Regions from separate parts of the Serratia sp. CoH_122_TC_1 genome, predicted to be linked through region 3. Evidence: predicted binding sites of a transcription regulator. Region 3 holds the regulator's gene; each other region holds the start of a gene.
What was found. Region 3 encodes LexA, which represses DNA repair genes until DNA is damaged. Its sites were predicted from a motif close to TNCTGTATGTACATACAGNA; they were not measured.

Region 1 (2,205 bases), on a different contig from region 3:
TTGCTTGTGGCGGGTTTGCGCCAACAGCAAAAGGAGGGCGACAAAAATCACCACGTTAATAACGAGCGGAAGGTTCATCCCCAATGTCTCCAATATTTTTCTTATATAAAAATGGCTATGCACCATGGCGTAGCAATACTAAATATCGTAACAGTTTGCGTGGTGGCTCACTTATATCCAAATGGAATTTGATATAACTCCATGTGCTAATTTGTTTAATTAATGTGCTTTATGGGTGCTAAGTGGGCACTTTTATGTGATCACAGTCTGATATTTTTTATCTGCTCAAAATATGACTGCACTGGGATGGTGCACCCGCCTTGCCAATAGATGGCGAAAGCCACCAGGCACAGACACAGGGCGCGCTCAAGTTGATTGCCTTTTTGAGAATTAAGCAGTGGCAAGCGAAAACGCCAACGGCAGGGCCAAAGTAAGGGGACTCCGGCAGGGGTAAGCATATCCGCCAGCAGGTGACTGAAGTAACCAATAATCATGGCGTGCAGGACGTCGGCAGGGATGGGCCAGCTACGCGGTACATCGAGCTGGAACAACGCCATACCGCCAGCGATTGCCAGTAAGCTGTGGGTAAAGCCACGGTGGCCAAATGCGCGTGAAATTGGAATGGCAATCCAACGCAGGCGCTGACCCAGCACTGATTTGGGGTGATCGATATCGGGGAGTAACGACGTCAGCAGCGCGGCAGGGATGATATGCCACCAGTCGCCGGTAGCAAGCGATGGTGTCACCTCGGCCTTCTTGGCGAAAATCGCGCAAGCGACAGAGAAAATAAGATGCCCTTCCGCGGTCATACTGCTGTTCCGGCTGATAAACTGTTAATTTATCCAGTATATGGGAAAATTCCCAGTAGTGGAAGCAGTTACCCTGTAACCAATTGTTTATTTTTCTCGGGTTTACAACGGCTTGTTACTTAAATGGCCAATCGTTGTGCACTTTTGCGACATTATGGCGGTTGGCGAGGGAGAAAGCGCCGGACGCCAGCGTTCGGCTGCGTGGCAGTGACAACCTGCGCCAACCGCCCGGTGCTTTCTTGTTGCTCCAGCATAAGGAGGGTGGCACGGTAACTCAATAAAAATGAAATAACGTTTTATTTATTTTATGACGGAGAGCGGGTTTTAGACATTGGCTTGCGGGTTAGGGGGGAAGATAGACATCATGGCATCGGATTAAGATTAAACCGATGCCATGCAGATCAGGTCAGGTGGTTGGGTGTCAACTGTTCGAGGCTATCGAGTTTATGATCCGCTAATGCCCAGCGTGTATCGTGCCGGTATTCGTGCGCAGGGATCACGATTGAACGCATTCTCGCCGCTTTGGTGGCGATCATGCCGTTGAAGGAGTCCTCCAGAGTAATGCAGTGCAGCGGATCGCTGCCGAGGCGTTCGGCGGCGATCAGGTACACTTCCGGATGCGGTTTGCTATAAGGCAGATATTCGGCGGAGACCAGTTGGTCAAAGTAGCCGTCGAGATCAAACATCTTCAGCACCTGCTGCTGCATATGCAGTGGCGAAGCGGAAGCCAGGCCGATATTCAGATCCAGACTGCGACACAGCTCCAGCGCTTGTTGTACACCTGGCAGCAGAGGGCGTTTCTCGCGGACCAGCTCGATAGCGCGCTCGATAATGCGGCCGGAAACCTCTTCCTGTGAAACACCTTGCCACGGCATGGCCTGGTACCACATTTTCACCACCAGATCGATGCGCAGGCCCAGGGTATCTGGCAACTTGTGACGGTCAGACAAATCCAACCCCAGTGCGCCAAAAATATCCAGCTCTGCCTGGAGCCACAGCGGTTCTGAATCGATCAATAAACCGTCCATATCAAAAATAGCGGTTTCAATACGTTGCGAATAGGCCATTAGCGGTTAACTCCTGCCGGCGCCGGTGAATGTGGCCAACACTTTACCATTACCGGCGGGGAGACTAAAACTTTTGCCTGCGCGGCCGAGCCTTGCCATACCGCAGAATACGCCACATATCCTGCAGTTTTAGCCACCAGCGCTGGTGTTGACGTTCGGTAACCTGCTGCAGCATCCGCGCATAATCCAGCACCAATCCCGGTGTCCAGGTCATGCTTTCGCCACGGCTGCGCAGCACCGCCAACATCCACAGGTTAGGATCGAGTATCAGCAACAGGAAGCGACGCCACAGATGTTTATCACCCAGTACGCCTTCCAGTGCGCTGTCG
Region 2 (2,205 bases), on a different contig from region 3:
GCCTCACTGGTAGCGGTAAATGCCGGCATAAACGTATTGGCGGCGACAGCACCCGCTACCGCAGTTGCAGCGACAGGAGCCTGAGGTTTCACGCTACCAAACGGCGTAACGGCAGGTTCAACGGCACTGAAACCAGCCGGAGCACTGATGTCTGCGCTATCACGCTGGGCGGCAGAAAAATCGAACGGGGAGCGTTCGTGCGCCGGTGATGCAGCCGGAACATCCCAGTTGCCCAAGCGCGGTTCATTATCCTCGTCCTGGCAAGTATCCGCCGAACGCGTCAACGTCGGCGCCGGTGTCTCTTCAGGGATCTCGAACGAATACAATGGCGGTGGCGCGTTTTCCTCTACCCTGCTCATTGGGTGTTGATTCACCGATGCGGGTGCAGCCGGCGCCACGGTAACCGACGGTGCCTGTGCTACGACAGGAGCCGCAGTAACCGGCGTACTGGCTACCGCTGGTGCAACGGGTACGGCATCAGCAGGATCGTCATCATTAGCCCGCAAGCCGCTGAGTAAGGGATCCTGTGCATCTTCTGCTTCTGCCGCCAACTTGGCGGTTTCCGCTACGGAAGGCGCAGAGAACAACACGTCGTCTTCCGCCGCATTGGCCGCCGCCGCAGTCGCGCCCACAGCAAGCGCGGCTTCTTTCTGTGCAGGTTCGGCGTGTTCTTCGACATAACGGTCATCGTCGTCGTGATAACGGTCTTCACGGCGTGATCGGTTAGTCATAAAGGTCGCCGTACCCAGCACCGCGCCGCCGATTCTTTCGGCGATCACCAGCCAAGACCAACCGGTAAACAACGTAAGCCCCGCAGCCCAGACGCACAGCAGCCCTAAGGTTGCACCGATGCCGTTGAACCACGGCAGCATGGCATTGCTCAGCAAACTGCCGATAACGCCGCCGGAAGCGAAGTAATAGAGATCGTCGACATTCAATGCCGCCAGGCCACACGAGGTGAGCACCAGCGCCAACGTGCCGATCAGGCGCAATGAAAGCGCAAAATAGTCGATGTATTCGCCGTTGCCGCGCTGACGGTAAGCCGCCCAGCACAACATGAGCATGATCGGTGGTATCGCATAAGCGAGTACCCCGAAGGTGAAGAACAGCGTGTCGGCCATCCAGGCCCCGACGCCACCGCCCAGGTTATGAATCGGCTCATGCCACGCGGTCTGCGACCAGCTTGGGTCAGATGGATTAAAACTGACCAAGGCAGCCATGAGGTAAATGGCAAAAATGGCCACCACGATCAACACAGCTTCGAGCAAACGGCGACCGCTGCTGAGTTTTCTCAAGGTAACTTCTTTATCTTCTGTATATTCCTGGCTCAAGAAAGGCTCTCCAGGTTCCTGTTAGCTGACATAGCAACAGCGCCGAGAAGCTTCCCCGGCGCCGAAACTGTATGAATAAACAGGAGTGTAACCAATTTAATCAGGTTTTGCACCTGCACCCTACCGTGTTTTGATAACCAGACGGTTACTCTGTTTCACTTCTTCCATGACTACGTAGGTACGGGTGTCGTTAACCCCCGGCAAACGCAGCAAGGTTTCACCGAGCAATTTACGGTAAGCAGACATATCAGGTACACGGGTTTTCAACAGATAGTCGAAATCACCAGACACCAGATGACACTCCTGAATTTCTTCAAGCTTCTGCACTGCTGAGTTGAATTGCTCAAACACATCTGGCGCGCCGCGGTTCAACGTGATTTCCACGAAGACCAACAGTGACGCATCCAGATAATGCGGGTTGAGCAAAGCGGTATAGCCATGAATAAAACCCTGGCGCTCGAGGCGGCGCACGCGTTCTAAACATGGTGTTGGAGATAACCCCACGCGCTTCGAAAGCTCAACGTTCGAAATACGCCCATCCTTCTGCAGCTCGTTCAGGATATTGCGGTCGATACGGTCGAGATCTTTACCCGGGCGTTTCTTATTGTCTGCCATTATTATTGTCTCTCTTATTTTCTTCCCTGCACTTGCCACACCCTAGCCAACGTCAATGTGTAAGGGTTCGTTCCAAGCGAAGACCCGATGCCTGTCATATGCTTCACTACCATCATCCACCGTTGTGCAGTCTGTCTGTCAAACCCTGCACAGGGTGTTTAAATGACGTTAATCGCAAGAAGAAATTTGCAATTCGCCTGCGCGATATCCTCTCACCTGCTGTACAAGGTTTCAGCTACGGCGAAAAACTCTGCGCCAA
Region 3 (2,205 bases):
CCTTACGCAATTGACTGTCATCTCTGGCACCATAAGCATGACCAGAATGCGCTTCTACCGCATAGGCAAAACCATCCAGTGCATAGGCGGTAAAGGTCAGCAAATTCATCAGTACCGCGTTTACTGCCACTACGTCACCGCCAAGCCTGGCGCCGAAGATAGTCAAGGATGCAAAGCACAATTGCAGCAACAATGAACGCAACATGATATCGCGGTTCAACGCAAGCAAACGCCGCAGATTACCGCGCCAGGCATGGCGCAACATCGGAACAGAAATACCGCGTATGCGCATCACTCGCCAGGACAGCCATAAACCCAGCAGCAGCGTAGCGTACTCAGAGACGGCGGTCGCCGTCGCGGCACCTTGCACATTCCAGCCCAGCCCCATGACCAACCAGATATCCAGAACGATATTCAACACATTACCGACTATCAGCAGGATGACCGGCGCCCGCACGTATTGCACGCCAAGCAACCAACCCAAGATCACCATATTTGCCAGCGCTGCCGGTGCGCTCAGCCAACGGATCTCAAGGAACAATCGTGCTTGCTTCAGCACCGCATCGTCACCGCCAACAATCTGCAGCGCCAGATCGATCAACGGATGGCGCAGCAACACGATAACGACGCCGGCCAATACTGCCAGCAACAGCGGCTGCATAAAGGCACGTGCCAATCCCTGTGGGTTTTGTGCGCCCAGCGCCTGTGCCGTCAAACCGGTGGTACTCATGCGCAAAAACAGCAACAACATAAACAGGAAGCTGGTTGCCATCGCCCCGACCGCCACGCCCCCCAAATAAACAGGGCTGTCGAGGTGACCTATCACTGCGGTATCGACCAACCCAAGCAGTGGCACGGTGATATTGGAAAAGATCATCGGTAGCGCGAGGCGCCACAAGGCTTTATCGGTATCGCTGGTGAAGGCGGAAAGCAGGCGCATAGTGGAATGTTCCCGTGTATACCCGTCATCTTTCAAGTTGCAGCGTTGTTATCTGCACTCGCTCATCCCCAGTTACTTACCTGAGTAAGCGCCTGGGGATGAGCGAGTTGGCCGCCTAGCTGCAACTTGAAAGCTATAGGGTATATAGTGAATCAGATATGACATCGCCCCAGAACTGGGGCGACTTAAATCAGAGGACGATGTGTAGGCGTGAGGATTAAACCCAGTCGCCATTGCGGATCACACCGACCGCCAGGCCTTCAATGGTGAAATTCTGCTGGCGCAGATCAACCACAATCGGTTGGAACTCGCTGTTTTCCGGCAATAACTCAACAACATTTCCGTGTTTTTTCAGACGCTTAACTGTAACTTCGTCTTCAATACGCGCCACAACGACCTGGCCGTTACGCACGTCCTGAGTTTTATGTACCGCCAGCAGATCGCCGTCGAGAATACCGATATCACGCATCGACATACCGTTGACCCGCAGCAAGAAATCCGCACTTGGCTTGAACAAGGAAGGATCCACTTTGTAGTGCCCTTCGATATGCTGCTGCGCCAACAGTGGCTCACCGGCGGCAACACGGCCGATCAACGGTAAACCTTCTTCATCTTCCATCAGCAAACGAATGCCGCGCGATGCACCAGAGACGATCTCGATGACGCCTTTACGCGCCAATGCTTTCAGGTGTTCTTCTGCAGCATTTGGCGAGCGGAACCCCAGACGCATGGCGATTTCGGCGCGCGTTGGCGGCATGCCAGTGGACGAAATATGATCGCGAATCAGATCATAGACCTCTTGCTGTCTGGTAGTTAGTGCTTTCATTCCGCCCCCTGTTTGTTTATACAGTCTTGCTGTGAGTATATACAGGTAAGTGCGGCTTGGGAACCGAAGAATGAATAAAAATCAGGGATTAGCGACCCACGTCGCAACAGGGCCACCCCATTCAGGCAAAGTGTTGCCAGAGCACCGAGCCCCAGACAAACAACGCCAAAATAATCGCCAGTGAAACTGCTGCCGACCCCATATCCTTGGACCGGCCCGAAAGCTCATGATGTTCAGTGCCAACCCGATCGACAATCGCTTCTATCGCGCTGTTGAGCATCTCGACGATCATCACCAGCAGCACCGATCCGATCAATAAAATGCGCGCTATCGCACCCACGTCCAGCCAAATCGCCAGTATGATAGCCAGTACGGTGGCGACCAGTTCTTGGCGGAACGCCGCTTCATGCTGCCAGGCAGCGGAAAAGCCTTTATAAGA
Region 4 (2,205 bases), on a different contig from region 3:
CTGCAGTCGGATGACACCGAGCTGGCGACGTATGATTCAGACATAAAAGAAAAAATAGTAAAGTTTGAGCGGCAGTTCCTGGATATCGATGTCGAGGACGAATACCACCTGGCCATGTGTCCAGTCTGCGAAAGTTGGTCTCATTTTATTCTGTATCGTGGTGAAAGTTTTCCGGTAGAAACATACTGCACCTGCTGCGAATTCAGGTTGGAAAACCTTCGTCCCGAGGACCATCACTTTTGCCCTGAGTGCGACTGGCCAGCAGTCATCTACGTGCCCAAGCATCAGGCAGGGGCCTGCCTTGCTTATACTTGTTACTACAGTAAGGAGGGGGGATTTGTACCGATGGAACCATGTGATTGCGGCGGGTACAAAATGGAAGGACATTGCAGAGAGTGCAATCCTGAATAATAAGGGTAGAAAGCGATAGAGACTGCTCTAGACCAAAACCACAAACCACCCTAAGCCATTGATTAATTTAACATAATCAGTATTATGTGAACTTTTTTAACATTTTCAATGAGTTATATAATTAACTCCTGGTTCGAAATCCCACCATACCGCTGAAGCTATACTTGGGTCATGTTGACACAAAAGGATCAGCTGCCTATGTGTGGCCGCTTTGCCCAGTTCCATAGCCGAGACGAATTTCTCGCAGCCCTGGCGTCTGATACACCAGTTAGCACCACCGGCGACTGGCGCGCCCGGTATAACGTCGCCCCCGGCACGCCGGTACCGCTGTTCCATCATCATCATGATCAGTTGCAGCTGGCGCCGGTTGACTGGGGATATGCACCTGCCTGGTGGCGCGCCCAGGGAAAACCGGCCCTCATCAACGCCCGCGTCGAAACCGCTGCAAGCAGCCGAATGTTCGCTCCACTCTGGAAACATGGCCGTGCGCTGGTACCGGCATCGGGTTGGTACGAATGGAAAAAATCCCCGGACAATCCGCGACTGAAACAGCCGTATTTCATCTATCCCACCGATCGCAGCCCGCTGTTCTTCGCCGCGTTGTGCGCCACTGATCCGGAAGTGGCTGACAGCTTCGTCATTATCACGGCCGCCAGTCATGACGGTTTGTCGGATATTCATGATCGGCGCCCACTTGCGCTGCCAGCAGCAGCCGCCCGCGACTGGCTCGATAGCCGGTTGATTCCGCCACCGGGTGACATGTTGGCCGACATCTACAGTCTGCAGGCGGAGAGTTTTGCCTGGCAGCCAGTATCTTCAGACGTCGGTACCGTTCGCAACGACAGTGCATCACTCATCGTGGCCATCGATACACCCAAAGTCTGACCCGGCGTTATCCACAGTTTTAGTGGATAACATGTGCGCAAGCCCCCCGAAAAATCATCGTCAAGGGGTATAAAAAACACTCAGAAAATTATTAGATTACGCCGCAACTGGCAGGGTGGCTTAGTTTCAGGCTTGCGTCTGCGTGCGTTTCGTTTATGATTTACTGTATATATATACAGATAAATTATACCTATTATGAACACGTCGAAATTGTATTTATTTTCACCAGTCCAGCCCGTGAAGCTCCCTCTATTTGGAACACAATGCCCTGCGGGGTTCCCCAGCCCTGCCGATGACTATGTTGAGCAATCAATTGATTTAAATGATTTTATAAAACATCCGGCGGCGACATACTTCATCCGGGCTACTGGCGAATCGATGACCGACGGCGGGATCTTGTCGGGTGATTTGCTGATCGTCGATCGGGCGGAAAAACCCGTGCATGGCAGCATCGTCATCGCCGCCGTTGACGGCGAATTTACCGTAAAGCGGCTGCTGCTCACCCCGCGGGTCTGCCTGGCGCCAATGAACCCGGCATACAGCCCCATTTACCCCGAAACCCTGGAAATTTTCGGTGTGGTGATCCACGCCCTCCACTCATTTGGGAGGTGATCATGTTTATGCTGGCTGACGTCAACTCAATGTATTGCGCCTGTGAGCAGGTTTTCCGGCCAGATCTTAAAGGTAAACCATTGATTGTATTATCAAATAACGATGGAACCCTGGTAGCGATCAACAGAGAGGCGAAAAAACTGGGTCTGAAACGCGGCATGCCATTTTTCCTGGCAAAGGACACCATCAGAACACATCAGGTTACTGTGTTCTCGAGCAATTATGCCTTGTAGTAAGTTAAGTGGAATGCAACACCTGATTGGACCGTTTGAACTAAACTGCACCTGTTTCTCTGTC

Region 1: the regulator LexA is predicted to act here: its motif matches at 829-848, upstream of AC2FC2_RS06065 (metal-dependent hydrolase).
Region 2: the regulator LexA is predicted to act here: its motif matches at 1,397-1,416, upstream of AC2FC2_RS00510 (DNA translocase FtsK 4TM domain-containing protein).
Region 4: the regulator LexA is predicted to act here: its motif matches at 1,458-1,477, upstream of umuD (translesion error-prone DNA polymerase V autoproteolytic subunit).

Annotation. Positions count from the first base shown of each region.
Region 1 is NZ_JBXWLA010000003.1:352,028-354,232, reverse strand. Features, by position in the region: partial or broken gene AC2FC2_RS06070 (cation:dicarboxylate symporter family transporter) at 1-78, opposite strand, end outside; gene AC2FC2_RS06065 (metal-dependent hydrolase) at 261-809, opposite strand; gene hxpB (hexitol phosphatase HxpB) at 1,211-1,876, opposite strand; gene AC2FC2_RS06055 (protease) at 1,941-2,205, opposite strand, start outside.
Region 2 is NZ_JBXWLA010000001.1:119,129-121,333, forward strand. Features, by position in the region: gene AC2FC2_RS00510 (DNA translocase FtsK 4TM domain-containing protein) at 1-1,331, opposite strand, end outside; gene lrp (leucine-responsive transcriptional regulator Lrp) at 1,452-1,946, opposite strand.
Region 3 is NZ_JBXWLA010000005.1:55,935-58,139, reverse strand. Features, by position in the region: gene dinF (MATE family efflux transporter DinF) at 1-940, opposite strand, end outside; gene lexA (transcriptional repressor LexA) at 1,158-1,766, opposite strand; gene AC2FC2_RS07810 (diacylglycerol kinase) at 1,888-2,205, opposite strand, start outside.
Region 4 is NZ_JBXWLA010000022.1:66,307-68,511, reverse strand. Features, by position in the region: gene AC2FC2_RS23575 (hypothetical protein) at 1-411, shown strand, start outside; gene AC2FC2_RS23570 (SOS response-associated peptidase family protein) at 610-1,296, shown strand; gene umuD (translesion error-prone DNA polymerase V autoproteolytic subunit) at 1,492-1,908, shown strand; partial or broken gene AC2FC2_RS23560 (Y-family DNA polymerase) at 1,911-2,138, shown strand.